Regions from separate parts of the Shewanella inventionis genome, predicted to be linked through region 3. Evidence: predicted binding sites of a transcription regulator. Region 3 holds the regulator's gene; each other region holds the start of a gene.

Region 1 (7,737 bases), 1.6 Mb from region 3:
GGTCTGGTGCCCAAATAATTTTTTTATCTTGGCTATCAAGATGCTCAACAATTTCTAACGCAATACTGGAAGTGACAACCCAATCAGCACGAGCTTTTACTGCGGCAGATGTATTGGCGTAAACCACCACAGTGTGATCTGGGTGCGCATCACAAAACGCATTAAACTGCTCGATTGGACATCCTAAATCTAATGAACAGGTTGCTTCTAGTGTTGGCATTAAAATGGTTTTTTCTGGACTTAAGATTTTGGCGGTTTCGCCCATAAACTTAACCCCTGCAACAATTAATTTTTTAGCAGGATGGTCACGGCCAAAACGCGCCATCTCTAGCGAGTCAGACACACAGCCGCCCGTCTCTTCTGCTAAAGCTTGAATTTCAGGATCGGTGTAATAATGGGCGACTAACACCGCATTTTGATCGATCAACAACTGTTTAATTCGTGCTTTATATTGTGCTTTTTCAGCGTCAGACAACACGGCAGGTTTGGGTGGAAACGGATACTCGATAGTTTCAATTTTAGGTGCCGACAGACTCATACAGGTTCCAAGCGATTGAGATTATCCGCAGATTATACGAAAAAGAGGCTGAAAACAAAAGGACGCGATTGCGTCCTTTTAGATAAAACTGTGCATTGCTATTGCGAGCTTAACGCATGGCCAATAGCATTTCTTGCGGTTGTTCTAGGTAGTGTTTCCACAAGTTACAGAATCGTGCGATAGTTCCGCCATCAATGACACGATGATCCCCAGACCAGCTCACTTGCATTATTTTTCGCGCTTCTACTTCGCCCTTAACATTAAAGCGTGGCAACACCTGTAACTTACCTAAAGCAACGATGGCCACTTCGGGTTTATTAATAATAGGTGTAGCAACCGTGCCACCCAAGGCGCCAATATTAGAGATTGAAATCGTACCGTCTTTTAAATCTGCTGGCGATACACGGCCACTGCGAGCTGCAGCGGTTAAACGCGTAATGTCGGCGGCAATGTCCAAAATAGACTTACTTTGCACATCTTTGACATTCGGCACCAATAAACCCACTTTTGAGTCAACGGCCATACCAATGTTATGACGTGATTTATAAGTCAGCTCGGTACAATCAGCATTCACCTGGCTGTTAAGTATGGGAAACTCGGTAATCGCTAATGACATGGCCTTCATAAAGAATGGCATCATGGTGAGTTTAACTTCATCGGTTGAATAACGTTGTTTCATATTGTCGCGAAGAGCAACTAACTCTGTTAAATCAAACTCTTCACAGTAAGTAAAGTGTGGAATAGTCGATACCGACTCAACCATCATCTTCGCCATCACCGCTTTAACACCTTTTATCGGCTCAACGCGATCCACACCAGAATGACTAATAGTTGCCACTTCGGTTGTGGTACTAACTTGACTCGATGCTGAAACGTTTGCGCTGTTTGTAGAGGCTGCAACAGTAGGCTTAGCAGCACCTTGTTGATGGCGTTCAATATCTTCTTTATAAACGCGGCCGTTTTTACCACTACCAGAAACCAGGGCTATGTTAATGTCAAGTGATCGCGCTAAACGTCGAACGGCAGGACTGGCTAAAGCCTTACCTTGCGCAACAGGCTCTGCGCTAACCAATACTGGTGAAGTGTCAGCTTGCTGTAGCACCTGCTCTGGTGCAATATCCTGTACGGTGTCTGTTTCTACTTCAATGGCAAATAAAGGCGAGTGAACTTTCGCAAGTTGGCCTTTACGGTAATATAGTTTGACTATTTTACCGGCTTTCATCGCGGGTATTTGTACGAGCGCTTTATCTGTCATCACATCGGCGATCGGTTGGTCTTCAACCACCACATCACCTTCTTCAACCAGCCACTCAACGAGCTCACACTCGACAATACCTTCACCAATATCTGGCAATAAAAAGTCTTCTACGTTTGACTGACTCGTACAAGCAACCTCAGAACGGCCTTCTACAACAGGCGTGACTTCTGCCATTGGGACTTGCGTTGGCTCTGAGTCATCAATGTCCATTTCTACGGCATAAAGCGGTTGATGAACAATGGCAATATCACCTTTGGCATAATATAGCTTAGTGATTTTGCCAGCATGAGGCGCCGGTATTTGCACTAATGCTTTGTCTGTCATTACGTCAGCAATCGGCTGGTCTTCGGTGACGATATCACCTTCGCTCACTAACCAATCTACTAATTCACATTCCACTACACCTTCACCGATGTCGGGTAAAATAAAATCTTTAATCATATCTTACTCCTAAAACGCAACTGAAGCTTTGATGGCTTCGAAGGTTTTCAATTCATCTGGCATGTATTCTTTTTCGTGAATTAATGGATACGGCGTATCTAAACCACACACTCGACTAATTGGCGACTCAAGCGATAAGAAACATTCTTGTTGAATGGTTGCGGCAATTTCACCCGCAAACCCGCCAGTCAGTGGCGCTTCATGGTTAATCAATAAACGGCCGGTTTTAGTCACCGATTTAGCCACCGTGTCGACATCCCAAGGCGCTAGAGTGCGTAAGTCGATAATTTCGCATGAAATACCTTCTTTTTCGGCACGCTCGCAAGCTTTTTCAACAATTTCCATCTGCGCGCCCCACGCTAATACGGTTATGTCACGGCCTTGTTTAACCACTTGTGCTTTGCCCAGTTCGATTTGATAATCGCCAGCGGGGACTTCACCTACTGAGGCGCGGTATAAACGTTTAGGCTCAAAGAAAATAACGGGGTTAGGGTCTCGAATTGAAGCTAATAATAAACCTTTAGCTTGCTCAGGATTACGTGGCACAACCACTTTTAGCCCTGGGGTTTGAGTAAAGTAAGCTTCTGGCGATTGCGAATGGTAATGACCACCAGCAATACCACCGCCATAAGGTGTGCGAAAGGTTAATCCCCCCACATCAAATTGATTACCACTGCGGTATCTAAATTTTGCAGATTCATTAACGATTTGATCAAAGGCTGGGAAAATATAATCAGCAAACTGAATTTCAGCAACCGCAGTCATGCCAAATGATGCCAGGCCATTGGCAAAACCGGCGATGCCCTGCTCTGTTAACGGTGTATTAAAGCAACGGTCACGACCAAATTGCTCTTGTAATCCAGAAGTTGCACGAAAAACACCACCAAAGTGGCCCACGTCTTCACCAAAAATAACCATGCGCTCGTCAGCTTTCATGGCAATCGATAACGCCTCATTGATGGCGTGTAACATATTCATTTGAGCCACGGTTACAGTCTCCCTGCGCTTTTAGGATAGGCTTTTGGATACTTATTGATGTGCTCTTTTAATTCTTTCAGCTGCTTTTTAAGCGCTGGCGTTGGTTTATCGAGCACGTCTTCAATGATTTCATCAAGCATAGGAATAGGTAGTTTTTCGGCCACTTTTACTGCCGCTAACACTTCTTCACGGTAGCGTTCAAATAATTTGGCTTCGTCAGCTTCGCTGATCCAACCTTTATTAATCATCCACAATTTAAAGCGTTTAACCGGATCATGCTGTTGCCATTTGGCTTCTTCATCTTTTGAGCGATAACCTGACGGGTCATCTGATGAAGAATGTGCCCCTAAACGATATGTCATGGCTTCGATGAGTACTGGGGCATTATGCTCTAATGCATGGGCACGCGCCTGTTGTGTTGCTGCAAGCACCGCTAGCATGTCGTTACCATCAACACGGATTGTGTGCATACCATAACCAACACCACGGCTAGCAATGCCGTTACCCGCAAACTGCTCTTCTGTTGGTGTTGAAATGGCATAACCATTGTTACGGCAAAAGAAAATAACTGGCGATTTAAGTACTGCGGCCATATTTAAACCCGCATGAAAATCGCCCTCTGAGGCAGCGCCTTCACCGAAGTAACAAATAGCGACATTACGTTTGCCTTGTAACTTCATACCGTATGCAACACCTGTTGCCTGTGGAATTTGCGTTGCCAAGGGTGATGAAATAGTTTGATAATTCAGTTCGCGGCAGCCGTAATGGATAGGCATTTGCCGGCCTTTACCTAAATCTTTCTCGTTACTGAACATCTGATTCATAAATTGTTCAGTGCTAAACCCGCGATAACGCAATGAGGCATGTTCACGGTATTGAGCCAAAATAACATCGTCTTTATCAAGTGCTGCTGTACTGCCTACTATTGAGGCTTCTTCACCGGTACAGGTCATGTAAAAACTAATACGGCCTTGACGTTGCGCACCCAACATACGCTCGTCTAATACTCGAGTAAAAACACAAGTATCAAAGATTTTTTCGGCTAAAGTCTTGTCGATAACTGGCAGAACCGCATTTTCATAGGTGGTGCCATCTGCTTGTAAAATTCGCAAAATGGGAATGTGCAATGACGCTTTGTCTAAGAAGCTGACACGGTGCACTGTTTCATTGGTCAGTGGTGCGTTGCTCATATTATGCTCTTATTATTGTTAAGCCATGTTCAACATAAACATGGCTTTATTGATACTATGCAAGTAAACATTACGTTAACGTAAACTACCTATCAATACTTACTCTCACTCTAAACGCATTTTACTCACAATTAACATGTATATTTTGCTTTACGACTACAACTTGAATACATGTTTCTGAGTATCTTCAGTTTGATTGGGTATTGATAATATTCTCGTTTGGCGCTGGCACTAGGCATAGCACCGTCCGTTGCCCAATAGGCACATTAGCATTAGGAAATACAATAGCCTCTTGTGGATGTTCTACCACAATTTGCTGTCCGCCCTCTGTGGCCAATACCTCACCTTGCTTGAAGGCACTGAAATTTTCGGCATCATTGGCAAAATTAAAGGCAAAGTCATCGAAATGCTTATTTATAGAGCGAGAAACCTTGTACAAATTGACTTTACTCGAATCGAATTCAATCGGAGCAAGAGTGGTTTCAGTAATTAGTTTTTCAAGCATAGTATGAGTTTGGCTAAAACGACTCATATCATTTTGACCAAACGGCATCACTTTACCGAGCTCTACGGTAAAGGCATCTGCGTTAAATTGTTCTGAAGAGTAATAACTAAAAGTGGTGGTAGGTTCATGATGAAACAAAATCGTGTCGACACCACATGCCGCTAAAAACATAATTTGTTCTGCGCTGTAAGCGCGGCCTGGTCGATAAGGATAGATGGCAAATTTTTCATGCTTAGAAGCACGGATCGCAGTATGCAAATCGTAATGGATGCGTTGACGATCATTATTGGAATTAAAGAAATCAGCTACGTATTGTTCAAGTGCTTTTGCACGATGACGTTCAGGATGCGTTAAGCCCTCACCTTTTGAATGCGCGCCACTGAATAAGCGATTCATGTTTTCATCGATAAACCGGGTTTGATTGATAATAGCTGCGGGATTGCCAATTAAAAACAGTACGCGTTGCTTAGCCATGATGCGTTGAGTGAGCAGATCTTTAATGATTTGATTGCATATTTCTATGGGTGCGGTTTCATTACCGTGAACAGCACATGACAATACAATGTCTTTGGTTGCATCTAACGGGGTGAAAACTATTACACCTGTGTCCCATACATCTACACGGGTATGATCCCCTAGCATAAAGTCATAGGCGCTTGGCAATTGATTGGGATTGGCTAAGGTATAATCTAAAAAATCATTGTTTATCAACAGGTCAGATAACACGATGAACTCCTTGTCTCATTATTATGTGGCACATTCACTCACGTACAGTTGAGCACGTTAGATTAATAGCCTATTTGCGCGGATTCTATCATAGCCACAATGTATTTTATTGTTGCTATAAGTTAGATTTATTTATTAATAAAAGTTTGCTTGCAAAAATCGTCAACATTCAACACAATTACAGCCATCTAGACTTCTAAACTGTTTTAAGGGTACATCATGGCGTTAGCAACATTTGGGGCAGGCTGTTTTTGGGGCGTTGAATATTTTTTCAGAGAAATTAATGGCGTAATTAACGCAACCTGTGGCTACATGGGTGGTAAAGACAGTGCTACTACCTACAAAGAAGTCAAAACAGGCACCACTGGCCATGCTGAAGTTGTTCAGGTTGAATTTGACCCAAGCATTGTAAGCTACAATGATTTATTAGATACATTTTGGAAAAACCATAACCCAACCATGCTCAATATGCAGGGCGGTGACATTGGTACTCAATATCGCAGTACTATTTTCTTCCATGATAAAGAGCAAAAAGCACTTGCTGAAAGCTCAAAGCTGGCGCTCGCGCGCAGTGGAAAATGGGGTCAACGTCATATTGTGACTGAAATTGTACCGATACAAACATTCCACATTGCCGAGGAATACCACCAGAATTATTTAGAAAAAAATAATTTACCGTCTTGTCATTTAGTGTATTAAACGCTGAAAATTAACTTTGGTTCGGTTTGCCGGAATTTCGGCGGATGTAAGATCAACATCAAGACGTGTTGATCTTACAAAGAAACTTGTTGTTCATTTCTAAAAGCCATCGGCTCTACAGTGTCGTTATTGTGCATAAAAAGTCGATAACGATGTCAATATGGCCATCAAACACAGTTTAAAGGGTTGTGTAAAACAGATCCTGCTTTGTTGAGCAAATGACGCTTAGATTGCCAGACAATTCCCTCGTCGCGCTTTATCTGTTTTATCTTGAACAATATTATTTACACAATAGATTAACGCAATCGATTTACTACCGTTAACTTCCCTTTACCCGCCGATGTAAATTCCATACAATCCCATGCAAATTGCTTAAGGCATGTTATCGGAGAATAAAATCATGAGTGAAGCTCGTCACGTTAACCTATTAATTTTAGGTTCTGGCCCTGCTGGCTATACCGCTGCGGTTTATGCTGCGCGTGCAAATTTAAAACCTGTAATGATCACAGGTATGCAGCAAGGTGGTCAATTAACCACTACGACTGAAGTTGAAAACTGGCCAGGCGATGCAGAAGACTTAACCGGTCCAGCATTAATGGAACGCATGCAAAAGCACGCTGAAAAGTTTGACACTGAAATTATTTTTGACCACATCAATGAAGTTAATTTAACTGAGCGTCCTTTTCGTTTAAAAGGCGACAATGGCGAATTTACCTGTGATGCATTAATTATTGCAACGGGTGCTTCTGCTAAGTATTTAGGCCTTCCATCTGAAGAAGCCTTTATGGGCCGTGGCGTATCAGCTTGCGCAACTTGTGACGGTTTCTTTTATCGTAACCAAAAAGTTGCGGTCATTGGCGGTGGTAACACCGCAGTTGAAGAAGCACTTTACTTAAGTAACATTGCTTCTGAAGTTCACTTAATTCATCGCCGTGATAGTTTCCGTTCAGAGAAAATTCTGATTGACCGCTTAATGGACAAAGTGGCTAACGGCAATATCATTTTACACCTAGACCAAACCCTGGAAGAAGTGACAGGCAATGATATGGGTGTAACGGGTCTTAAAAAGAAAAGCACCAAAGATGGCTCAATCACAGATTTAGAGGTTGCCGGTGTATTCGTTGCTATTGGTCACAGCCCTAACACAGGTATTTTTGAAGGCCAATTAGAAATGAACCACGGTTACTTAAAAGTAAACAGTGGTTTGCAAGGCAATGCGACACAAACCAGCATTGAAGGCGTTTATGCATGTGGTGACGTAATGGATCAACATTACCGTCAAGCAATTACCTCTGCTGGCACAGGTTGTATGGCTGCATTAGATGCAGAACGCTACTTAGACGCAAAAAAGTAATTATCAAACTGACTTAACATGACAAAAAGAGCAGACTTTCTGCTCTTT
Region 2 (7,737 bases), 1.5 Mb from region 3:
CTAACAAAAAACCGCCATAAGGCGGTTTTTTGGTAAAAGACGGAAGGTTTATTATAAACCTGCGTCTGCACGTAATGCTTCAGCTTTGTCTGTTGCTTCCCATGGGAACGCATCGCGACCAAAGTGACCATATGCGGCTGTTTGCTGGTAGATTGGACGGGCCAAATCTAGCATTGCTGTTAACCCGTATGGGCGAAGTTCGAAGTGTTGACGTACTAATTTAATTAATACTTCTTCAGACACTTTACCAGTACCAAAGGTTTCAATACTGATAGAGGTTGGCTCTGCTACGCCAATAGCGTAAGACACTTGAAGCTCACAGCGATCAGCAAGACCTGCGGCAACAATGTTTTTAGCTACATAGCGGGCTGCATATGCTGCGCTGCGGTCAACTTTTGATGGGTCTTTACCAGAGAAGGCACCGCCGCCGTGACGCGCCATACCGCCGTAGGTGTCTACAATGATTTTACGACCCGTTAGACCGCAATCACCAACAGGGCCGCCAATCACAAAGCGGCCGGTAGGGTTAATAAAGTATTTTGTGTCTTTATTTAACCACTGTGCAGGTAGCACTGGCTTAATGATGGTTTCCATTACGGCTTCAATCAAATCAGATTGAGTGACGTCTTCACGGTGTTGAGTTGATAACACAATGGCATCAATACCGATAATTTTGCCTTCATCGTATGCAAAGGTAACTTGGCTTTTTGCATCTGGGCGTAACCAAGGTAATGTGCCGTCTTTGCGCACTTCTGACTGACGTTTCACTAATTTGTGAGCATAAGTAATAGGTGCTGGCATTAATACGTCGGTTTCATTGCTGGCATAACCAAACATTAAACCCTGATCGCCTGCGCCTTGCTCTGCTGGATCTGCGCGGTCAACACCTTGGTTAATGTCTGGAGATTGCTTACCAATTGCGTTTAATACAGCGCATGAATCAGCATCAAATCCCATATCTGAATGGGTATAGCCAATCTCACGTACGGTTTTACGGGTAATTTCTTCAATATCGACCCAAGCAGAAGTGGTGACTTCACCGCCAACTAATACCATGCCTGTTTTGACATATGTTTCGCACGCAACACGAGCTTTTGGATCTTGCTCAAGGATTGCGTCTAATACCGCATCAGAAATCTGATCGGCGATTTTATCTGGATGACCTTCTGAGACCGACTCAGAGGTAAACAAGTGCTTTGCCATAATTGGAAAATCTCGTTGGTTGCATTTGAATATACGTCTAGACGTCTATTTTAGTCGAAATCGAATTCGATAACACCCCCCAATACGAATTTAAGTTAATAATTGTGCATTAGTTCAGAAATATTTTTGTCAGTGTCGAGCCTTGTTTAGCTGTATGACCAGTTAATATCATGACTATTAAGTAGTTATTGTATTTTTTATCTAATTTATCACTGGGCGTGTTGGCCAAATTTGAACAATATTTTTGTTTGTTTTGTTCATTTTTTATTGAGATAAAAGCACACACTTTAATGCGTTTGTGGTGATTTTTTATTGAGTGTCAATAAATCATTACTGCAAGTAAGAAGATAGAAAAAGTGGTTATTCAACAAATAAAGCCAAACTATTTATGGTAAATGTGCGCGCTAATGGATCTTGTTAGCAAAAATGACGCTTTATAAAGTAATCGGAAAAATTTTAATTTGCGTCCTATCGCCTAGTAGGGGAAAATGCCTATCCACAATTGCCGTTAGATCTCACAAACAAGCAGGAGAGAGCATGTCTTCTCGTAAAGTACTCGCTAATGCCATTCGCGCCCTTAGTATGGATGCCGTTCAAAAAGCTAATTCTGGTCATCCAGGTGCCCCAATGGGTATGGCTGATATCGCTGAAGTGCTATGGAATGATTTTCTAAAGCATAACCCGAATAACCCAAAGTGGGCTGATCGCGATCGTTTCATTTTATCAAACGGTCACGGTTCAATGCTTATCTACTCTTTACTGCATTTATCGGGTTATGAATTACCTATTGAAGAGCTAAAGCAATTCCGTCAATTACATTCAAAAACGCCAGGTCACCCAGAGTATGGTTATACACCAGGTGTTGAAACCACCACTGGTCCATTAGGTGCTGGGATCAGTAACGCTGTAGGTATGGCGATTGCTGAAAAAACCTTAGCAGCACAATTTAACCGCCCAGGTTTTGATATTGTTGATCACTACACTTATTGCTTCTTAGGCGATGGCTGTTTAATGGAAGGTATTTCTCACGAAGCCTGTTCATTAGCTGGCACTTTAGGCCTAGGTAAGTTAGTGGCATTTTGGGATGACAACGGTATTTCTATCGATGGCCATGTTGAAGGTTGGTTTACCGACGATACGCCTAAGCGTTTTGAATCATACGGCTGGCATGTGATTGCCGGTGTTGATGGTCATAACCCAGATGCAATCCGTGCCGCCATTGAAGAAGCTAAGTCAGTGACTGACAAGCCATCAATGATTTGCTGCAAAACCATTATTGGTTTTGGTTCACCAAATAAGTCTGGTAGTCATGACTGTCACGGTGCGCCATTAGGTGATGCTGAAATTGCAGCCGCTCGCGAGTTTTTAAACTGGCCGCATGCGCCGTTTGATATTCCGTCTGACGTTTATGCAGGTTGGGATGCTAAGCAAAAAGGTGCTGCTAACGAGTCATCATGGAATGACAAGTTTGCGGCGTACCAAGCAGCATTTCCTGAGCTTGCCGCAGAATACGAACGTCGTGTATTAAAAGGTGATTTACCTGCTGACTTTGAAGCAAAAGCGCAAGCGTATATCCAAGAGTGTCAAGACAAAGCGGAAGGTATTGCCAGCCGTAAAGCATCACAAAACGCCATTGGTTTCTTTGGTGCTATGTTGCCAGAGTTACTTGGTGGTAGCGCCGACTTAGCGGGTTCAAACTTAACGCTTTGGTCTGGTTCAAAAGGTATTCAAGACGATCCTGCTGGTAACTACATCTATTACGGTGTACGTGAGTTTGGCATGAGCGGGATCATGAACGGTGCGTCTTTGCATGGTGGCTTTATTAACTATGGCGCGACGTTCATGATGTTTATGGAATACGCTCGTAATGCGGTACGTATGTCTGCATTAATGGGTATTCAAAACATTTTCGTTTACACCCATGACTCAATCGGTCAAGGCGAAGACGGCCCAACACACCAACCTGTTGAGCAACTTGCTAACTTACGCTTAACGCCAAAAATGGCTGTATGGCGTCCATGTGATGCGGCTGAAACCGCGGTATCTTGGAAAGCGGCAATTGAGCGCCGTGATGCTCCAACATCGTTAATTTTTAGCCGTCAGGGCCTTAAAGCACAAGCGCGTACTGCTGAGCAATTAGCTAACGTTGCCAAAGGTGGTTATGTTTTATCTGATTGTGAAGGCACCGCTGAAGTGATTTTGATTGCTACCGGTAGCGAAGTGCAATTAGCAATGGACTCTGCTGCAGAACTTACTAAACTTGGTCAAAAAGTGCGTGTGGTTTCAATGCCATCGACCACTGAATTTGACAAGCAAGATGCAGCTTATAAAGAGTCTGTATTACCAAAAGCTGTGACTAAACGCGTTGCAATCGAAGCAGCTCATACCGATTTTTGGTACAAGTATGTTGGATTTGAAGGCGGCGTAGTGGGTATGACTACTTTTGGTGAGTCAGCCCCTGGTGGTGATTTGCTTAAACATTTCGGCTTCACTGTTGATAATGTAGTAAAAACTGTCCAGTCTTTAGGATAATAGCTTGGCGATAAACACTTATCTATTAGGTGTTTAATCTGTATAATGACGACCTGCAATGCAATTGTAGGTCGTTTTTTTATGCCTGTAATTTCACGTAATTTTATATAGTAAATCAAGTGCTTATTGCTATTTTTGCAGTAGCTACACACGTGCTTAGATTAATTACTCTGGACCCTAAATGATTCGAGTTGCAATTAATGGTTATGGCCGGATTGGCCGCTCAATTCTTCGTGCATTGTACGAGTCAGGAAAACGTCAGCAAATTCAGATTGTGGCCATTAATGAGTTGGCAAAGCCTGAAGCCATTTGTCACCTTACGCAATATGACACCACCCATGGTCGTTTTAATCATACCGTTAAACTTAATGGTGATAAGTTACTGATTGGCGACGACAGTATCCAATTACTTAATCAAGCCGATGCCAGTTTATTACCCTGGAGCGATCTTGATATTGATATTGTGTATGAGGCTACGGGCAGTTTAATTGAGCGACAAGCATGTGAGGCGCATATTTTCGCTGGTGCTAAGCAAGTCTTGATTAGTCACCCTTCATCTGCCGATGTTGATGGCACCATAGTGTATGGCGTTAATCATGATTTATTGCGCCCTGATCACACAATCGTTTCAAATGCGTCATGCACAACTAACTGTATTGTGCCTGTTATTGATGTGCTCGACAGGCATTTTGAGGTTAAAAGTGGTGCAATTACCACTATCCACTCTGCGATGAACGATCAACAGGTAATTGATGCTTACCATGATGACTTGCGCCGAACTCGTGCTGCTGGGCAGTCTATTATTCCTGTTGATACTAAATTGGCCCGAGGAATTGAGCGCATTTTGCCGCACATGAAAGATAAATTTGAAGCAATTTCTGTGCGCGTACCGACTATCAATGTGACCGCGATAGACTTATCTGTCACCCTTAATAAAAAAGTCGATATTGAACAAATCAACAATGTATTACAACGTGCGTCAAACGGCAGTTTTAATGGTATTTTAGGTTATACTGACGAGCCGTTGGTGTCGTGTGACTTTAACCACGATCCACGCTCAAGTATTGTTGATGGTACCCAAACTCGAGTTAGCGCCGGCCATTTGGTCAAATTATTATTATGGTGCGACAACGAATGGGGTTTTGCTAACCGCATGTTAGATACCAGTTTGGCCATGATCCAGGCCAAGCAAGCCGACCAATAAGGTCAAATGATTTTCGTAATGGGCAATATGCCGGTTACATGAGTTGGTGAGTGTTAGGCATTTTGCTTATTACAGGCATCTAGCTCGATAAAAAGATTTGTTTTTAACTTAAAAAGGAAATGCTAATTATGGCAATTATTAACATGACAGATTTAGATCTACAAAATAAGCGTGTGCTTATTCGTGAAGATTTAAACGTGCCTGTCAGCGACGGCGTTGTCACCAGTGATGCACGTTTACGCGCCTCCCTTCCAACGATCCAACTTGCATTGAAAAAAGGCGCTGCCGTGATGGTAATGTCGCATTTAGGTCGCCCAACTGAAGGCGAGTTTAATGCTGAGTATTCAATGCAACCTGTTGTCGATTATTTGGCTAATGCGCTAGATTGTTCAGTGCGTTTAGTCAGCGATTACCTTGATGGTGTTGATGTTAAGGTTGGTGAAGTTGTCGTATTTGAAAACGTTCGTTTTAATGTAGGCGAAGGTAAAAACGATGAAGCGCTGTCTAAAAAGATGGCTGCGTTGTGTGACGTTTATGTAATGGACGCATTTGGTACGGCACATCGTGCTCAAGCCTCTACTCACGGCGTGGGTGTGTATGCACCTGTTGCCTGTGCAGGTCCGTTGTTGGCGCAAGAGCTTGATGCATTAGGTAAGGCGCTTGATAACCCAGCTCGCCCAATGGTGGCGATTGTGGGTGGTTCAAAAGTATCAACTAAGTTAACTGTACTTGAAAGTCTATCAACTAAGGTAGATCAGCTTGTTGTGGGTGGTGGTATTGCCAATACTTTTATCGCAGCAGCAGGTTTTAAAGTGGGTAAGTCATTATATGAAGCCGACTTAGTTGAAGAAGCAAAGCGTCTTGTGGCAAATGCTAAAAGCCGTGGTGGTGATATTCCGGTACCCACAGATGTGGTTGTGGCAAGTGAGTTTAGTCCAACCGCTGCGGCAACGCTTAAATCAGTAGCGGATGTGACTGACGGCGATATGATTTTTGATATTGGCCCAGATAGCGCAGAAGCACTGGCAAAAATAATTGAGCAAGCCGGTACGATAGTCTGGAATGGCCCAGTGGGCGTATTCGAGTTTGATCAATTTGGTGAAGGCACTAAACGCATTGCGCAAGCAATTGCAGAGTCTAAAGCATTTTCTATTGCTGGTGGCGGCGACACGCTAGCTGCGGTAGATAAATATAATATTGCTGACAAAGTGTCTTACATCTCTACTGGTGGTGGTGCTTTCCTTGAGTTTTTAGAAGGTAAAGAATTACCGGCAGTAGCAATGCTTGAAAAACGTGGCGCTTAGACTACGAATAACTTATATTATAAATAAGATAATTATAAAAATACGCTGTTATAAGCTAATGGAATAAACTTATATCAGCGTTAAAAATCCGTCCAAACGATAGCGACCTAGGTGAGTAATCACCCTATTAATGGAGAACAAAATGGCTCTTATCTCTCTACGACAATTGCTTGATCATGCTGCTGAGCATGGTTATGGCGTCCCTGCATTTAACGTGAATAACCTTGAACAAATGCGCGCAATTATGCAAGCGGCTGAAGCAACAGACAGCCCTGTTATTGTGCAAGCATCTGCTGGTGCACGTAAATATGCTCGCCCACAGTTTTTAAAATATTTGATGGCTGCTGCACTTGAGCAGTATCCAGATATTCCTGTGTGTATTCACCAAGACCACGGCACCGATCCTGATATTTGTCAGCGTTCAATTCAGTTAGGCATGTCATCAGTTATGATGGATGGCTCATTAATGTCTGATGGTAAAACACCTGCATCTTATGAATATAACGTCGATGTGACACGTCGCACTGTTGCATTCGCACACGCTTGTGGTGTGTCTGTTGAAGGTGAAATTGGTTGTTTAGGCAGTTTAGAAACGGGTATGGCAGGTGAAGAAGACGGTGTGGGCGCAGAAGGTGTGCTAAGCCATGATCAATTGCTCACTACGCCAGAAGAAGCTGCTCGTTTTGTTGCAGATACCCATGTTGATGCATTAGCTATTGCCATTGGTACTAGCCATGGTGCGTACAAGTTTAGCCGTAAACCGACTGGTGATGTATTACGTATCGATCGTATTAAAGAGATCCATGCTCGTATCCCTAATACGCATTTGGTTATGCACGGCTCATCATCAGTTCCGCAAGAATGGCTACAAATCATTAACCAATATGGTGGTGCAATTCCTGAAACTTACGGTGTTCCATTAGAAGAAATCGTTGAAGGCATTAAACACGGCGTTCGCAAAGTGAATATCGACACTGATTTACGTTTAGCCTCAACGGGTGCCATTCGTAAATTTTTAGCGGAAAACCCAGCTGAATTTGATCCACGTAAATTCTTAAAAGCATCAATGGAAGCGATGGCTGATATTTGTACTACTCGTTATGAAGCCTTTGGCTGTGCGGGTATGGCATCAAAAATTAAGCCTAAGTCTTTGCAAGCAATGTATAAAGCGTATCAATCGGGTGAGCTTGATCCAAAAATCATGTAAACCAAGCTAACGCATTTTATTATCAAATGGCCTGCTGATTTTAGCAGGCCATTTTTTTTGTAAATAAATTACGAAAAATGTTGTTTTTTTAAACGTCATCACGCATGATCTGCGCCCTTAAAATGTCATGTTTTATTGATATAACCCTATTTTAATCGCAATTTTAATTTCACAGTAGAACACGTAATGCATTCCAATTCAGACAAGCCTTTATCTCTATTTTCATTGACTTGGCCGTTATTCGTTGATTTTGCCCTGCATTTTTTAACCGCAGCCATTAACACCTT
Region 3 (7,737 bases):
AACAACACTTGTAAGTTACCTCTTAGTTGGACGGTTAAAAACCGCATAGTGGCAGCCAACCCCAGTTTTACCATGCAGGTAGTAGAAGGTGAGGCGAATAGCCATTCAGAAATTAGTTTGGTAGCGGTAAAACAAGGCTTGGGCTTATTTGAGCTGAGCCCGATCACCGGGAAAACCCACCAATTACGTGTGCACATGCAAAGCTTGGGGATGCCGATATTGCATGACCGCTTTTATCCAGTGTTACAGCCTAAAGGGCCTGATAATTTTGCTAAGCCTTTGCAATTATTGGCAAAGCGATTACGTTTTACCGATCCTATTAGTGGTATTGCGCAAGATGTGCAATGTAAGGGATTAGACTTATCAGCAATGTTAGTGTGATTAAAAAAAACCGCCATCAAGTTTGATGGCAGTTTGGCTTTAGGTGATAAAATAGTGATGATTACACTTTAAATTACTCCGCTTTGGCGTGTTTAATTCCTTTGCGGTTTTTCATTGGGTCGCCCTCGTAACCTAGGGCTTTCCAATCTAGGCGCTGGCCTTTGTTATGACAATCATTGCACTGTAATGCATCCTCTTTTGGCGACACCATATGGTTGATGCGCCACCACATTTCTGTAGCAATAAAGTCATGTTTTCCACTGTATTTAAGGCCTTTTTCAATCATGGTTGGGTTGGCTTCCATCCCCAATTTAGCGGCTAGGGCCCAGTCGAATTTATCCCAGTAGCCACCTTCGCCATAGGTTTTTGGTGTGAGTAAAATATTGAGCTCAGTGTCGTAAATTTGTTTACCAGTATGCACTTTAAATGGATAGATCTTGGCTTTAGGGTCGTTAATGTCGCCTAAGGGGTAAGCCAATTTTAGCGTTTTAGTTGGGTCAACTTTGTCGCCAGCCATGTATGCATCGGCGCTGCCATTAAACCAGGCATATTGTGGTGGCACATCTTTTTGCCAAATAAAACTGCCTTTCTTTTTCATGAACGTGTGCTTACCGTATTGGTCGGTTGTTTCAGGTAAATCTTGCCCCGCGGTTGACCAGTCCCAGTGCATTTTAGTGGGTTCATTTTTGGCAAATGATGGGATATGGCAGGTTTGGCAAGCCACAGTTGCAGTATGGGTGTTGAGCTTTTTGTTTTGATGTGGGGCGCCGTCATGACAGTTTACACAACCAATTTTGGTTTCTCCGCCTGGTGATACGCCCATGGCATTACCCGTAATTTGATGTTTTTCGGTTACGTGGCAATCCTGGCATTGAAAGTCGTTACCGTCGGTGTCCATGTGCACATCTGTTGATTTGTCTGGGTATGACATGGATGAATCTAAATCGCCATGTTTAACCGCATCTCCGCCGCCACCATAAAAGTGGCAGCTGCCGCAGTTATCACGTACTGGCTGACCAACGTTTTGCGCAACTCGAGTCAGGTTGACTTTGGCTAATGGATCGCCGGCACCAGCGGGGTCTTTTAAGTATGTACCTGTAGTGTCGTGGCACACTAAACAGTCCACCTTGGTCATATCTTTAAAGTCAAAGTTTGAATCTTTCCATCCGTAGCCTGCATGGCAACTGGTACAGCGAGGTTCGTTCCCTGAAATTGACACGCAAAAATTGTTAATACTGTTCTTTTTACCGCGCTTTACGGTGCGCCCCGGTAGTTTTTGCTCCAGTTCCCATGTCCAGTGAGATGATTTCATAAAGTCTTCAGCATGTTCTTTATGGCAGGTTAAACATTGGCTGGTGACCTCGGGGCCATTGGTAAAGGGACCTTGCAGTGCCTCTTTATGATTAAAGGCAGCTTGTGCGCTACTGCTTAGCAATAGTGTCGCTGCCAGTGCGATGAATGTTCTCATGATGTGTGTCCTTACCCCTGAGCGTTCACTCAGGGGGGCCAATGTGAAGTTCAAGTTAGAAGTTGATGGTCAGTGATGCGTTAATGTCGTAGGCGGTGTCTACTACTGGCAACATTGAGTAGGCCGTTCCGGCAATCACATCGTCGACTTTTTGTGGTGCGCCAACAGGAGAACCACTGCCTGTATATTCATAGTCGTAATACAAACCGGCTAGCTTGATAAACATTTTTGGATTAATATCAAAGATATAATATGCTTCTGCCACATGACCGCGAGTGGCTAGTTTACTGCCTATTGGGTCGTCTTGTGCCTGAGTAAACGGGCTCCAGTATTTAGAACCATAGTTATATTCAAGTCCAAATTTGCCGTAAGGTGCTGGCATTTGCATACCCACATAAACCCCATAACCGTCTTTTGTATCGCTGTCGACAGTCTCTGTTGGTACCATAATGATTTCTGTACCTGTGCTGTTAAGCTCAGCCTCAAATACGGCATCACTTAGCATGCCGCCAAACATACCGGTATTACCGCTAGGCTCTGCTCTGGTCCAACCGAATGAGGCAAACCATTTCATGTCTTCATCTGATTCATAGGCATAACCTAGGCCACCAAGATACATGTCGCCAATGACGTCACTAGGGTCTGTTGATCTTTGCTGTACACATTTTATTCAACAATACATCGGCAGCCACATTATAGTAAACGCCAGTGATACCATACTGGCGTAATTTCTTGCTAACTTATCATATCTTGTTGATATTGCTCGGAAGTGCTTTATCCTCGCGAAAGCATTCTCAACCAAATGTCGATACTTGTAGAGACACCAATCCATGCTTTCTTTGTCGATATCTTGCCCATAATTTCGCTTCGGTATAACGGTTTTGCCACCTTTAGAATTGACATATGCCCTTAAAGCGTCGCTGTCATAGCCTTTATCAGCGATAAATACGTTGACCTCCTTAAGGTGGTCAACAAGACTCTCGGCACGAGCAATATCATTTCTCTGGCCTTCTGATAGCTCGAAATAGATTGGTAATCCACCGCTATCCACGACCAAATGAATTTTCGTTGAGTTACCGCCGCGACTCTTTCCAATACACTCATTATCTGGTGTCGCAGCTCCTGCGCTATGCTGATGAGCTTTGACTATTGAGCCGTCTGCAAACACCCAATCATAATCGGAAAGTTTTGATAACTCTTTGAATAGTATATCTAACAGGCCTTTTTTAGACCACAGATTAAAGCGACGATAAACAGTGCTCCAGTCCCCAAACTCTGTTGGAAGATCACGCCATGGAACTCCTGTTCGCAAGCGGTAAAGAATTCCTTCAAAGGTCATTCTATGTTCAGATTTATTATAGATGCGGCCAGTGTTCTTCATCAGTTGAAGTAGCTTTTGCCACCACTTATCAGTTAGCATTAGTCTCGGCATGGTATGGAGTTATCGTTTATTTTTGGCGAAACAAATTATAACGCCTTACCATGCTGCTTAAAAAGCCATCACGAAAGATCAACAGACCCTAGGTTGTACTCGAGTGACAAAATTAAAGTTTTCAAACTTTTGCATATCTTGGTACATGGTTGGGGCAAAGATACTCGCGAGTTGCGTGGGGAATGCCATGGTGCCAGTAAAGCCATCATTAACATCTTTGGCACCGAATAAGGTGAACTGTAAGAAATGATTACCGTCATTAAGGACGTCGATATTAAATCCGCCTAGATGGGTGTCTTTGGTGATAATGTCGCCGAAGAGTTCGCCGTTGCCGTATTGTGATTCAAAGCCTTGGCCGTAACAAAAACGGACGGTTTGACCTTCAATGCCGGTAATATCGGTTAGATCATAACCTAGGGTTGCGCCGTCGAAGTTAAAGTTAACTAGGTGGCCAGAAGGGGTGCCGCCACGTAATTCATTTTCGCGGTAGTGGCTTGGTGGGCCGTAGGTTGAGGGGCGACGACCAATCGACAGATAGGCGCCACTACCATTGATGTCTTTCCAGTTGAAATAGGCGCGTTCAACTTTCAGTTCGTCACCACTTGTGCTGCCGCTGCTGGTGCCATCCATGGTGAAAGAGTTCCAAGAGTCGAACACTTTAACACCGGTAGAGTCGCCCCAACTTTTATACATGGTTAGGCGACCTGCAAAACTGACGTTGTCCCACACTTTGGCATTAAGGTTGAGACGAAGGCGTGTTGTGTAAAAAATATCATTATTAATATCTTGCTGTGTGGGGGTGCCTAACGCCATTGGCATAATTCCCTGAAGCATGCCGCTTTGAAACGCGGTGGCTAAGTCTGGGTTGGCGGCCATCATTTGCCCTAAAGGCGAGCTTGCACTGCTTGGATCACCAAACTCTCCTGCCATAGCTTTAGCGGCAAAATCAGAAAAGTTAACATTAATGGCTGGGTTCCAAGTGACATTTTGATAGTGTAATGAATGAGCTCGAGTTCTAAAATCTCCGGTAATTTCTAATCTGTCTAATGCGCTGTGGCGTTCTGTTTTGTCTACGCGTGAATTTAAATAGTCTAAATCTTCAGAAATATCCGCTAGTTGTTGTTCTAGTTCAGCAATTTTTTGTGCATCGTTATCGGCAGCCAAGCTTGCACCACTCATAAATAATGCATTGGCGACCAGTATAGAGATAAGTGTTCTCATGATGTTTCTCCCCATATTTGCTTGATATTTAATCAAATAAGCAAATTTTGGTTGTAAGGTTCCCTGAGGCTAAGCCCCACCGTTTGTGCTATTGGGTTGTTAAATGCTGTCTGCTTTTATCTAAAAAAGGTTGTCAGCATGTATTTAGCCGCAGGTTGCTGGCTGGTCAGAGTCGGCCGCATGGTCATATAAAAACTGTTGAATATCTTTCAGTTCTTGTTCAGACAGTGCCTCAAAAATAGCTGGTTTAGCTTTATGCTTGTCGCGTGTAAAGAAACGATCCCATTGGCTCATGGTTTTGCTCATTGGGGTGAGTTATGGACCTTCGCTATTGGCAGTGTGGCAGGCTTTACATTCTTTTTTATAAAGGTGTTTACCTTTTTTAGGGTTGCCACCATCAGCAGCCATGGCCTGGCTACCAAGAGATAATGCAATGGCGATCGCGATACCAACTTTCATATAAGTGTTCATCATCTTTATCCTCTTAGGGCTTTTTATAGGTTGTACGTTAGCAATAGTTACTATTTCTTTGCTGTAAACAATGTTACCTAAAAGTGAGTAGTGTTAATTTGAGGTAGATCAGATCTATGAGAAAAATCTAATTGAAAAAAAGTTAATTGAAAAAAATCTAATGAATAGGGTGTGATCAGGATCGATTGTTTCGGCATTGACGAAGTGATAGGGCGTACTTGGGTCTGTTCATCTTTGCAGATTGAATTTTGTTCGAGTTAAAAACGTGTAAATTGAGACGAACGGATTGATGCCTAGCCATCTAAGCAACTCTTTATTTGCAAAGAGTCATTCAACAAAGAGTAAAACGTTTTTAGCCGAACCCTTTGGGCAGCGTTTATTGGCCATTTTTAGTGCGGTATCGACTTTTTATAAAGAATAACTGCACCTCAAAGTCTCTGCTGCGCAGTTATATATGAGTAATGGGCAACAATTTGCTGCAAAACAACCTTGAAAGATCAACAGACCCTAAAAATTCAATGAGAACACTTTAGTGAATGAGCGCACTCATGGATTTTATCGCGAGCACTGTTGCGCTGATACTGCATAATACTAATGTGGCGATGCGGGTTTTATTTTTATCGATATGGTTAATGAGCAAGCCGGATACAAGGTAGCCGCCAATCACGGATGGTAATAACAGTAATGACAACCACAGATGTTTTATCTCAACCAGGCCGACGACAGCTAAAATTGCAAACGCAATGAGCGAACTGAACACAAAAAAGGCTGACAATGCGGCTCTAAATTGGTTGGCATCTTGCCCGGCGAGCAAAATGGCCATAGGTGGACCACCGATGGCGGCGATATTACCAAAAATGCCTGAGAATATACCTGCAATAAATAAGCTTATTCGGTTAATTGGAGCGGTAATTTTGTAAACACTGAGCATAACGGCAATGTATACAATGGCCGCAATAATTAACCCGAGTATGGCTTGTGGGGCAAACAGTAATAAGCCTGCACCTATAAATCCACCGGGTATTCGGCCCAGTAAAGCATATTGCAATCCATTAAATTGCAGGTGGCCGCGTTCTCTGAATAAGGTCATTGCTGAAATGGCAAATCCCATCACAATGATGGGAACGGGGACAAGTTGGGGGTTAACAATATAGAGTAAGGGGCTAGCAACAACGGCTAACCCAAAACCAATTAAGCTTTGGGTTAGCGCGCCAAAAAAAACGATTACTGATGCCAGTATCAACGTTGATGGTTCGATAAATGACATCATTTAATTCTCTATAAAAACATGACTGCTTCTTGGGCAGTTTCAAAGTCTATTGATTAGCGTAAGTGTTATTCGAGCTCTTCCCACTCGATACCCATTTCATCCATCAACTTTTTCGCTTCACTAGGAATGCTATCAGGCTCATCTTTTGATAAGTCGCCGTCATTTGGTAATGGTTGTCCTGTGTATGCATGCAAAAACGCTTCGCATAGCAGTTCACTATTAGTGGCATGTCGTAGATTATTTATCTGACGACGAGTCCGCTCATCTGTTAGTACTTTTAATACTTTTAAAGGGATAGAAACCGTAATCTTTTTTACTTGCTCATTTTTTTTGCCGTGTTCGGCATAGGGGCTGATATATTCGCCATTCCATTCAGTCATTAACTTACCCTTAACGATAAATACGGGGCAGATTTTAACCCCTTACAATCTCTAGTCAAATTATTGCTACTATTTCTTGACGATTGCAAATAGATTTCTTTATGTTTAGACGTCTAAATGGCTAAAACTGGTTGACGAACTCAGGTCTCTTAGGTAAATTTGGACGTCTAGACATCTCTTGAGTGTGTTTGCGAAATTTTTTAGGAGTCATTATGACTAAGTATCAAAGCGCCACAATGGCTGTTCGCCAGGGTATTGAATCAGACACACAACATGGAGCAGTGGTTCCACCCATTTATTTGTCGACCAATTATTCGTTTGATGGCCATAAAAATCCGCGCGAATTTGACTATAGCCGTTCGGGTAATCCAACACGTAACATTTTAGGTGATGCGCTCGCCAACCTTGAGCAAGGCGCTACAGGGGTCGTGACCTGTACTGGTATGGCTGCAATCACCTTAGTAACCAGTTTACTTGGCCCAGATGATTTATTAGTGGTGCCACACGATTGCTATGGTGGCAGTTACCGTCTGTTTACCAATTTGGCGAAAAAAGGCCAATTTAAATTAGTGGTGGTCGATCAAACCGATGCTCAGGCATTAAGCCGGGCAATTGCTCAAAAACCCAAAATGGTATGGCTAGAAACTCCGTCAAATCCTTTACTGCGTGTCGTTGATATCGAAGCTATTAGCCGTGCTTGCCATGACGTAGGCGCATTAGTGACAGTAGATAACACTTTTTTATCGCCAATATTGCAGCAACCATTATTGCTCGGAGCTGACATTGTTATTCATTCAACCACGAAATACATCAATGGCCACAGTGATGTGGTAGGTGGTGCGGTTGTGGCTAAAGACCCTGAATTAGGCGAGCTGCTACATTGGTGGTCAAATACCTTGGGGTTAACCGGCTCTGCGTTTGACAGTTATTTAACGTTACGCGGTTTGCGCACACTTGCTGTGCGTATTCGTGAGCATCAACGTAATGCACAACAAATTGTTGCACTACTTAATGCCAGCGATGTAGTTGCTAAAGTGTACTATCCAGGTTTAAAAGACCATCCAGGTCACGAAATTGCGGCAAAACAACAACATGGGTTTGGTGCTATGTTAAG
Region 4 (7,737 bases), 440 kb from region 3:
TCAGATGATCTTAAAGGCAGTCGTCATCAGCGGTTTATTTTAAAAATAGCCAGTGGTGGCACTTTACTCGTTGCCCATAATATCGATTTAGCCCCTCGCATAAATGGCCTTAATGTTGGCGATACCGTCGAGTTTTATGGTGTGTATGAGTTTAATAATAAAGGCGGGGTTATTCATTGGACTCACCACGATCCACGCGGGCAGCATATCGGTGGATGGCTGAAGCACAATGGCAGCACCTATCAATAAGCTATTGGGGTATGGGAGTTCTGTCGGGTGGGAATGTTAAACAATGCCTGCAAAAAAGACGAGTAAGTGGAGTGGCTGATAAATCATCTTGATGATGCGTTAAATGCATCATCAAGATGATAGGTGAATCAAAGTCTATTCAGGATCACTCTTTACTCAAGATCACTTTCAACAAAGAGTCACTTTTACTCAGGATCACTCTTTATTCAGGGTCACTCTTTATTCAGGATCATAGTCAAGCACTGGCGCGAGCCACTTTTCGGCTTCTGCTACTGTCATGCCTTTACGCTTAGCGTAATCTTCAACCTGATCTTTGCCGATATTAGTCACGCCAAAGTAGCGTGACTTAGGGTGGGCAAAATACCAGCCAGAAACCGCTGCGGTTGGGAACATGGCGTAGCTTTCAGTGATGTTAAGATTGATAGTTTCATCGGGTTTGAGTAAATCCCATAACAAGCCTTTTTCGGTATGATCTGGGCATGCTGGGTAACCCGGTGCTGGGCGAATACCTTTATAACGTTCACGAATTAACGCTTCGTTGTCTAAGACTTCATCGGCAGCGTAACCCCAAAACTCTTTACGAACACGTTCGTGCATGCGCTCGGCAAAGGCTTCGGCTAAACGGTCTGCTAAACATTTGAGCATAATGGCATTGTAGTCGTCGTGATTAGCTTCAAAGCGCGCTACGTGCTCGTCAATACCATGGCCTGCAGTCACCGCAAAGCCGCCCATGTAGTCGGCAACGCCTGAGTCTTTTGGCGCAACAAAGTCTGCAAGACAAAAGTTGTCGTTACCCACACGTTCAAGCTGCATGCGCAAATGGTGAGTGGTCATTTCAACTTTGGTGCGGCTTTCGTCGGTATACAGTTCAATGTCGTCATGATTAACCGTATTGGCAGGAAATAGCCCAATTACGCCTTTGGCGGTTAACCATTTCTCTTTGATGATGGTCTCTAGCATGGCTTTGCCGTCGGCAAACAGTTTACGCGCTTCTTCGCCCACGACGTTGTCGTTTAAAATTTCAGGGTAATGGCCGTGTAGTTCCCAGCTTCTAAAGAAGGGTGTCCAGTCGATGCGCTCCACTAAGTCTTCTAACGGATAGTCATCAAACACCTGACGCCCAAGTACATTAGGCGTAAATGGGGTGTAGTTTTCCCAGTCGTGTTTGCAACGGTTTTCACGAGCCGCTTCAATCGATACGATGGTTTTACGTTTGGTTTGCGACAGGCGTTTTTCACGCATAATGTCGTATTCAGCGTAGGTTTCGTCAATGGTGGCTTGGCGGGTTTCATTATTAACCAGTTTTGACACCATAGGCACAGCGCGCGAAGCATCGGCAATGTAAATGGCACCGTGTGGGTAATGTGGGGCAATTTTCACTGCGGTATGAATTTTAGAGCAGGTTGCACCGCCAATAATGGCTGGAATGGTTAAGCCTTCGCGGTGGAAGGTTTTCACGTTGTGGACCATTTCATCTAGGCTTGGGGTAATCAATCCAGACATACCAATAATGTCGATATTGTGCTCTTTTACCGCCTCGAGAATTTTCTCAACCGACACCATCACACCTAAGTCGAATACTTCAAAACCATTACACGCCAGCACCACGCCAACAATGTTTTTGCCAATATCGTGTACATCGCCTTTTACGGTAACCATCAAGATTTTGCCGTTCGATTGGCCTTCGACTTTTTCAAGTTCGATGTACGGGTTTAAATAGGCGACGGCTTTTTTCATTACCCGGGCTGATTTGACCACTTGCGGTAAGAACATTTTGCCGGCGCCAAATAAGTCGCCAACTACGTTCATGCCATCCATTAATGGCCCTTCAATCACATCAAGTGGGCGGGTGGCTTCAAGACGCGCAGCTTCGGTGTCTTCGTCGATAAATTCGGTAATGCCTTTAACCAGAGCATGAGACAGGCGCTCTTTAACGGGCCAGCTACGCCAGGCTAAGTCTTCTTTTTTGGCCACTTGCGTGCCGTCGCCGCGGTATTGCTCGGCAATGTCGAGTAACTGCTCGGTGTTGCTTGAGTCGGCCACTGGGCAAGGCAGATTAAGGACCACGTTTTCGACTTTGTCTTTTAGCTCTTTATCGATGTCATCGTAAATGGCTAATTGGCCCGCGTTAACAATCCCCATGTCCATACCTGCTTGAATTGCATGGTATAAAAACACTGCGTGAATGGCTTCACGTACTGGGTTGTTACCTCTAAACGAGAACGAAACGTTAGACACACCACCTGAAATCATTGCATGTGGCAGAGTTGCTTTGATGTCTTTGATGGACTCAATAAAGTCGACGGCATAGTTGTCGTGCTCATCAATACCGGTGGCGATAGCAAAAATGTTTGGGTCGAAAATAATGTCTTCTGGCGCAAAACCGACTACATCGACTAATAAGCGATAGGCGCGGGTACAAATGTCGGTTTTACGGGCGCGAGTGTCTGCCTGGCCTTGCTCGTCAAACGCCATCACAATCGCCGCAGCGCCATAGCGTTTCACTAATGTAGCTTGTTTAATAAAGGCTTCTTCGCCTTCTTTCATCGAAATTGAGTTAACAATCGACTTGCCTTGCACGCATTTAAGGCCAGCTTCAATGACGTCCCATTTAGATGAGTCGATCATAATCGGTACGCGAGAAATATCTGGCTCAGAGGCGATTAAGTTTAAAAACTTGGTCATCGACGCGGCGCCGTCGAGCATGCCTTCGTCCATATTGACGTCAATGATTTGCGCGCCATTTTCAACTTGCTCTCGCACTACATCGAGTGCTTCTTCAAACTTTTCTTCTTTAATTAAGCGTAAAAATTTAGCAGAGCCGGTGACGTTGGCGCGCTCGCCGACGTTCACAAATAATGAGTTTTGATCAATGGTTAATGGCTCTAATCCCGATAAACGACAAGCAACGGGGATCTCAGGTAGCGTACGCGGTGCATGGCGTAATACCGCTTCACGAATGGCACTAATGTGCGTTGGCGTGCTGCCACAACAGCCGCCGACAATATTAAGCATGCCTGCTTCTGCCCATTGAATAATGACCTCGGCCATTTCTTCTGGGGTTTCATCATAACCACCAAACTCATTAGGTAAGCCCGCATTAGGGTGGGCAGACACATAACATTCGGCAATACGTGATAACTCTTCTACATAAGGGCGCAGCTCTTTTGGACCAAGGGCGCAGTTAAGGCCAATCGATAACGGCTTAATATGACGCAGTGAGTTGTAAAAGGCTTCGGTTGTTTGGCCGGTTAATGTACGGCCTGATGCGTCGGTAATGGTACCCGAGATCATCACTGGTAAACGTTCGCCAATTTGATCAAATACGGTTTCAATGGCAAATAAAGCGGCTTTGGCGTTTAAAGTATCAAATATGGTTTCGACCATAATGATGTCTGCGCCACCTTCTATTAATGCGCTGGTTGATTCAACGTAGGCTTCCACTAATTGATCAAAGCTAATATTACGAAAGCCTGGGTCGTTTACATCTGGGCTGATTGAACAGGTGCGGTTAGTGGGGCCAAGTACCCCTGCAACATAGCGTGGGTTACCGGTTTGTGCGGCCACTTCGTCAGCTGCTTGGCGAGCGATGCGGGCACCTTCACGGTTAATTTCGGCAGACAAGGCTTGCATGTCGTAATCTGCCATGGCGATGGTGGTGGCATTAAAGGTGTTGGTTTCAATAATGTCGGCACCGCCGAGCAGGTATTTAACATGAATAGCTTTAATAAGCTCGGGCTGGCTGAGTACCAATAAATCGTTGTTACCTTTAACATCGCAATGCCAATCTTTAAAGCGCTCGCCGCGATAATCTTCTTCTTGCAACTTATGATTTTGGATCATGGTGCCCATTGCACCGTCTAAAATCACAATACGCTCTGCTAACAATGCGTTAAGTTGTTTAAGTGTTTGACTGTGAGAAGTCGATTTCGCCATAACAGTTACCTTTTTATCACTTTGTAGCAAATACCTTGTTTGAGATAAGCATACCCCCATTTTGATAAGAGTAGGGCGATAAAATCATTGTTAAGTGAAATGATTTTCTGCTAAATGATTATCTTTTGAATTGGTATTTTAGACATATAAACGTATAGACGTCCATAATACGCGAATGTAGACTCCTAGAGCAAGGCTGAATTAAATGAAGCGAGCTAAATAGCAACAGGCTGAGCTTGAACCCCATGCCATTCATGGTCACTAGATGTGTTATTTGATGGCGATGCATTGAATGCGGTGCTCAGAGATGCATTATTCGCTAACCTGGCGTTCACCTATGCTGCTATGATGTTACTTGATATTGCTTGATGTTTATTGAACAAGTCATGTTGATACAGATACTGCGCAACATGATGAAAATAATGCTCAATTCAAGGTTAGCTTTACATTGTATTGGCCTCAAACCGGGCTAATGACAGCTCCTTAATCGTTATGCAATTCAAGGTATTGGGAATTGGGATAAGCCCAAACTGTGCCCGCAACTGTAAATGAGCAATGGCTTTGCTCATAAGTCAGATACCAGCCTTGAAATGCCCTTAAAAACCATACCTAAGCGGGTGACTTAGGGGAGTGAGTATGTTGCGTTGTATTTCTATTAATCAGGCATGGCGAGGTGTGAAGCATGTCTGAATCTGTTTTAGATGTTAATCATCTTTTTTGGCAAGTTGAAGGTAAAACTATTTTAGCCGACATTCATTTTAATTTACCTCAAGGGCAAATGTTGGGGTTGATTGGGCCTAATGGGGCTGGTAAGTCGAGCTTATTACGTTGTTTATACCGTTATATATTACCCAGCGGCGGTAATATTGATTTGTTTGGTAAAGACTTAACCGCTTATTCGCCAAAGGCGTTAGCTCGCACTATTGCTGTAGTGCAACAAGACACTCCGCATTATTTTGACCTCACCACAGAGCAGTTGGTTACTATGGGACTAACGCCACATAAAGGTTTATTTGATGCAACCACCTCAGATGACAAAGCGCTCATTGAGCAGGCATTGAGTAAAGTCGGGCTAATTAAGCATGCCCATCAACCCTATGAGCAATTGTCTGGCGGTGAAAAACAACGTGCGCTTATTGCCCGCGCTATTGTTCAGCAACCTCAGATATTAATTTTAGATGAACCCACCAATCATTTAGACATTCGTTATCAAATTCAAATTTTAGAATTGGTTGCGTCACTCGGTATCAGTGTGATTGCGTCTATTCACGATTTGAACCTGGCCAGTGCCATGTGTGATAAGTTATTGCTGCTAGACAAAGGGAAATTGATTGCCAAAGGACACCCCACACAGGTGCTTACAGAACGCCAAATCAGTGATGTGTTTGGTGTTTGTTGCGAGGTTAATTCACATCCTCAACACCATAAGCCATTAATTAGTTATTTTTATGGATATCAAACCTCTAATAAAGAGGAGATAAATCATGATTAATGCTTTTCAACATCGCTATTACTATTGTGTCGGTTTTTTAATTTTCGCCACCATATTAACTCCAATCTTTGCGGCGAGTTTTGGGGCGGCTAATATTCACTTTGCAGATGTGATAAGCGTGTTTAAGTCTTTGTTTACCGCAAACGGCTTGGCCCCAAATGAGGTTAGTCCGTTAAATCAACGTATTGTATTAGAGCTGCGTTTACCGCGTATTGTGTTGGCGTTTGTCGCTGGGGCGGGATTATCGATTGCTGGCAGTGTATTGCAAACCGTAACTCGAAATCCTCTGGCCGACCCCTATTTATTTGGTATTAGCTCTGGCGCGTCATTTGGTGCGGTTTTAGTGATCTCGTTGTTTAGTCAATCAGGTTTATTGTCTCAATGGTTTGACGGAGTATTACAGGTGTCAATGTTAGGCGACAATGCATGGTGGTCATGGTCGATGCTAAGCCTTCCGTTGGGAGCATTTATCGGTGCCAGTTTATCGGTGCTTATTGTGGTTGTGTTGTCAGGCTTTGGCCGTTCTAGTCAGGTTGAGCGTATGTTGTTGTCGGGGGTGGCTACCTCATTTTTGTTTGGTGCATTAACCAGTTTGCTGCTTTACTTTTCAAGCCCACAAGCCGCTGCATCGGTACTGTTTTGGAGTTTAGGCAGCTTTGCTAAAGCCAGTTGGGCGCAATTATGGCTACCGAGTTTAACCGTGACGATAAGTTTATTGGTGATGCTGGCATTTAAGCGGCAAATTATGGCGTTGCAAGCCGGTGATGAGAGTGCACATACCCTGGGGGTAAACGTTGCTAAGCTTAGGCTAAGCATGCTGCTATTATGTTCATTAATTACAGCCGTGCTGGTGGCCAGTTGTGGTGGTATTGGTTTTGTTGGATTAATGATCCCCCATACTGTCAGGCTATTGTTTTCTGGCCGTCAGCCGATGGTATTAACCGCGGTAGTGGGCGGCTTGTTTATGGTGTGGATTGATGTTGTTGCTCGTTGTTTGTTAACAAATCAAGAATTACCCGTGGGCATTATTACGGCAGCACTTGGCAGTGTGTTCTTTTTATTTATTTTGCGTCATCGCCGCTGATTTTAGTGCCAAGGAAAATGACGAGCATGTACGACCTTTTATTCCATCTCGCGTTAATGTCTTTGTCGTCAGTTTTGTGTTTGTTTTGCAGTATTTGATTACAGAATTTACTGTCGTTAAGAGGGATTGCCACAGTGATAAATCAATGCATCTGTATTCCCGTTAAGCATTGACGATGTAATGTGAATAAAAAAGTGACAATTAATTAATCAAGCTACTAAATTGCATCGTACTAAAATTACCTTGGCAGAAGCGGTTAAAGCAAATTTGGGCAGTTTTGCAAGTGTACAAGGTTGGCGGCTGAACAAAAAATAATACTGTTGATAGCGGGTTTTATCGCTACTGCTGCGGCGTTAGTTGCGGTAAAATTAGCCCCACAATCAAGCGATTATTCAGCCTTTGCTTATGATTCTAAGATCAAGGGCGCAAAAGAATGTTACAACAACGGCAAGCAACACCTTTGCTGACGTTGGGTTTACGGCTTGGAGAGGGTAGATGGGTTGCATTAGCCTTACCCCTTATTCAGGCAACAATGAATTTTTATCATCAAATGGCCAGTGTTGCTGATGCTGGCGTTAATAATGTGGTTTAAGGGATCAAAATGTCTGGCGATATAAAATGGTTACGGCAGTTAAATTTATTTTTTGTGGCGATGAGTTTTTTTACTCGGATCCCCACACCATCTTGGGTAGTCATAGATAATGATAAATTGAATAAGGCCAGCCGATATTTTGGGTTAGTCGGTTTATTTATTGGGCTAATTTGTGCGTTAGTGTTTTGGTTAGCGCAACTCATTTTACCTGCTAGCATCGCAATTTTATTGGCCATGGTAGCTGGAGTGCTAGTGACCGGTGCATTCCATGAGGACGGCTTAGCTGACACGGCTGATGGGTTTGGCGGCGGTCATACGGTGGAAGACAAGCTGCGCATCATGAAAGATTCGCAATTGGGCAGTTATGGTGCCTTGTCATTAGGT

Evidence for each region. Region 3 encodes MetJ, which represses methionine synthesis genes. Its sites were predicted from a motif close to TAGACGTCTAGACGTCTA; they were not measured.
Region 1: msrA (peptide-methionine (S)-S-oxide reductase MsrA) is a predicted target of MetJ. The motif match lies at 5,818-5,835, and genes of this name have one in related genera.
Region 2: metK (methionine adenosyltransferase) is a predicted target of MetJ. The motif match lies at 1,234-1,251, and genes of this name have one in related genera.
Region 4: metH (methionine synthase) is a predicted target of MetJ. The motif match lies at 4,333-4,350, and genes of this name have one in related genera.

The regions. Positions count from the first base shown of each region.
Region 1 is NZ_CP082926.1:2,740,978-2,748,714, reverse strand. It holds gene nadA (quinolinate synthase NadA) at 1-538, opposite strand, end outside; gene K8B83_RS12205 (dihydrolipoyllysine-residue acetyltransferase) at 648-2,237, opposite strand; gene K8B83_RS12200 (alpha-ketoacid dehydrogenase subunit beta) at 2,247-3,224, opposite strand; gene K8B83_RS12195 (thiamine pyrophosphate-dependent dehydrogenase E1 component subunit alpha) at 3,227-4,405, opposite strand; gene astE (succinylglutamate desuccinylase) at 4,593-5,636, opposite strand; gene msrA (peptide-methionine (S)-S-oxide reductase MsrA) at 5,856-6,335, shown strand; gene trxB (thioredoxin-disulfide reductase) at 6,736-7,689, shown strand.
Region 2 is NZ_CP082926.1:4,397,012-4,404,748, reverse strand. It holds gene metK (methionine adenosyltransferase) at 52-1,203, opposite strand; gene tkt (transketolase) at 1,741-3,735, shown strand; gene epd (erythrose-4-phosphate dehydrogenase) at 3,917-4,939, shown strand; gene K8B83_RS19740 (phosphoglycerate kinase) at 5,068-6,243, shown strand; gene fba (class II fructose-bisphosphate aldolase) at 6,386-7,450, shown strand; gene K8B83_RS19730 (MATE family efflux transporter) at 7,637-7,737, shown strand, end outside.
Region 3 is NZ_CP082926.1:1,105,793-1,113,529, forward strand. It holds gene K8B83_RS05050 (pseudouridine synthase) at 1-381, shown strand, start outside; gene K8B83_RS05055 (tetrathionate reductase family octaheme c-type cytochrome) at 455-1,849, opposite strand; gene K8B83_RS05060 (DUF3373 domain-containing protein) at 1,905-2,519, opposite strand; gene K8B83_RS05065 (IS5 family transposase) at 2,520-3,281, opposite strand; partial or broken gene K8B83_RS05070 (DUF3373 family protein) at 3,372-4,502, opposite strand; partial or broken gene K8B83_RS05075 (c-type cytochrome) at 4,647-4,976, opposite strand; gene K8B83_RS05085 (sulfite exporter TauE/SafE family protein) at 5,503-6,243, opposite strand; gene metJ (met regulon transcriptional regulator MetJ) at 6,309-6,623, opposite strand; gene metB (cystathionine gamma-synthase) at 6,836-7,737, shown strand, end outside.
Region 4 is NZ_CP082926.1:1,545,081-1,552,817, forward strand. It holds gene K8B83_RS07025 (DUF3465 domain-containing protein) at 1-249, shown strand, start outside; gene metH (methionine synthase) at 469-4,185, opposite strand; cobalamin riboswitch at 4,671-4,787, shown strand; gene K8B83_RS07035 (ABC transporter ATP-binding protein) at 4,868-5,677, shown strand; gene K8B83_RS07040 (FecCD family ABC transporter permease) at 5,670-6,761, shown strand; partial or broken gene K8B83_RS07045 (nicotinate-nucleotide--dimethylbenzimidazole phosphoribosyltransferase) at 7,082-7,353, shown strand; gene K8B83_RS07050 (adenosylcobinamide-GDP ribazoletransferase) at 7,363-7,737, shown strand, end outside.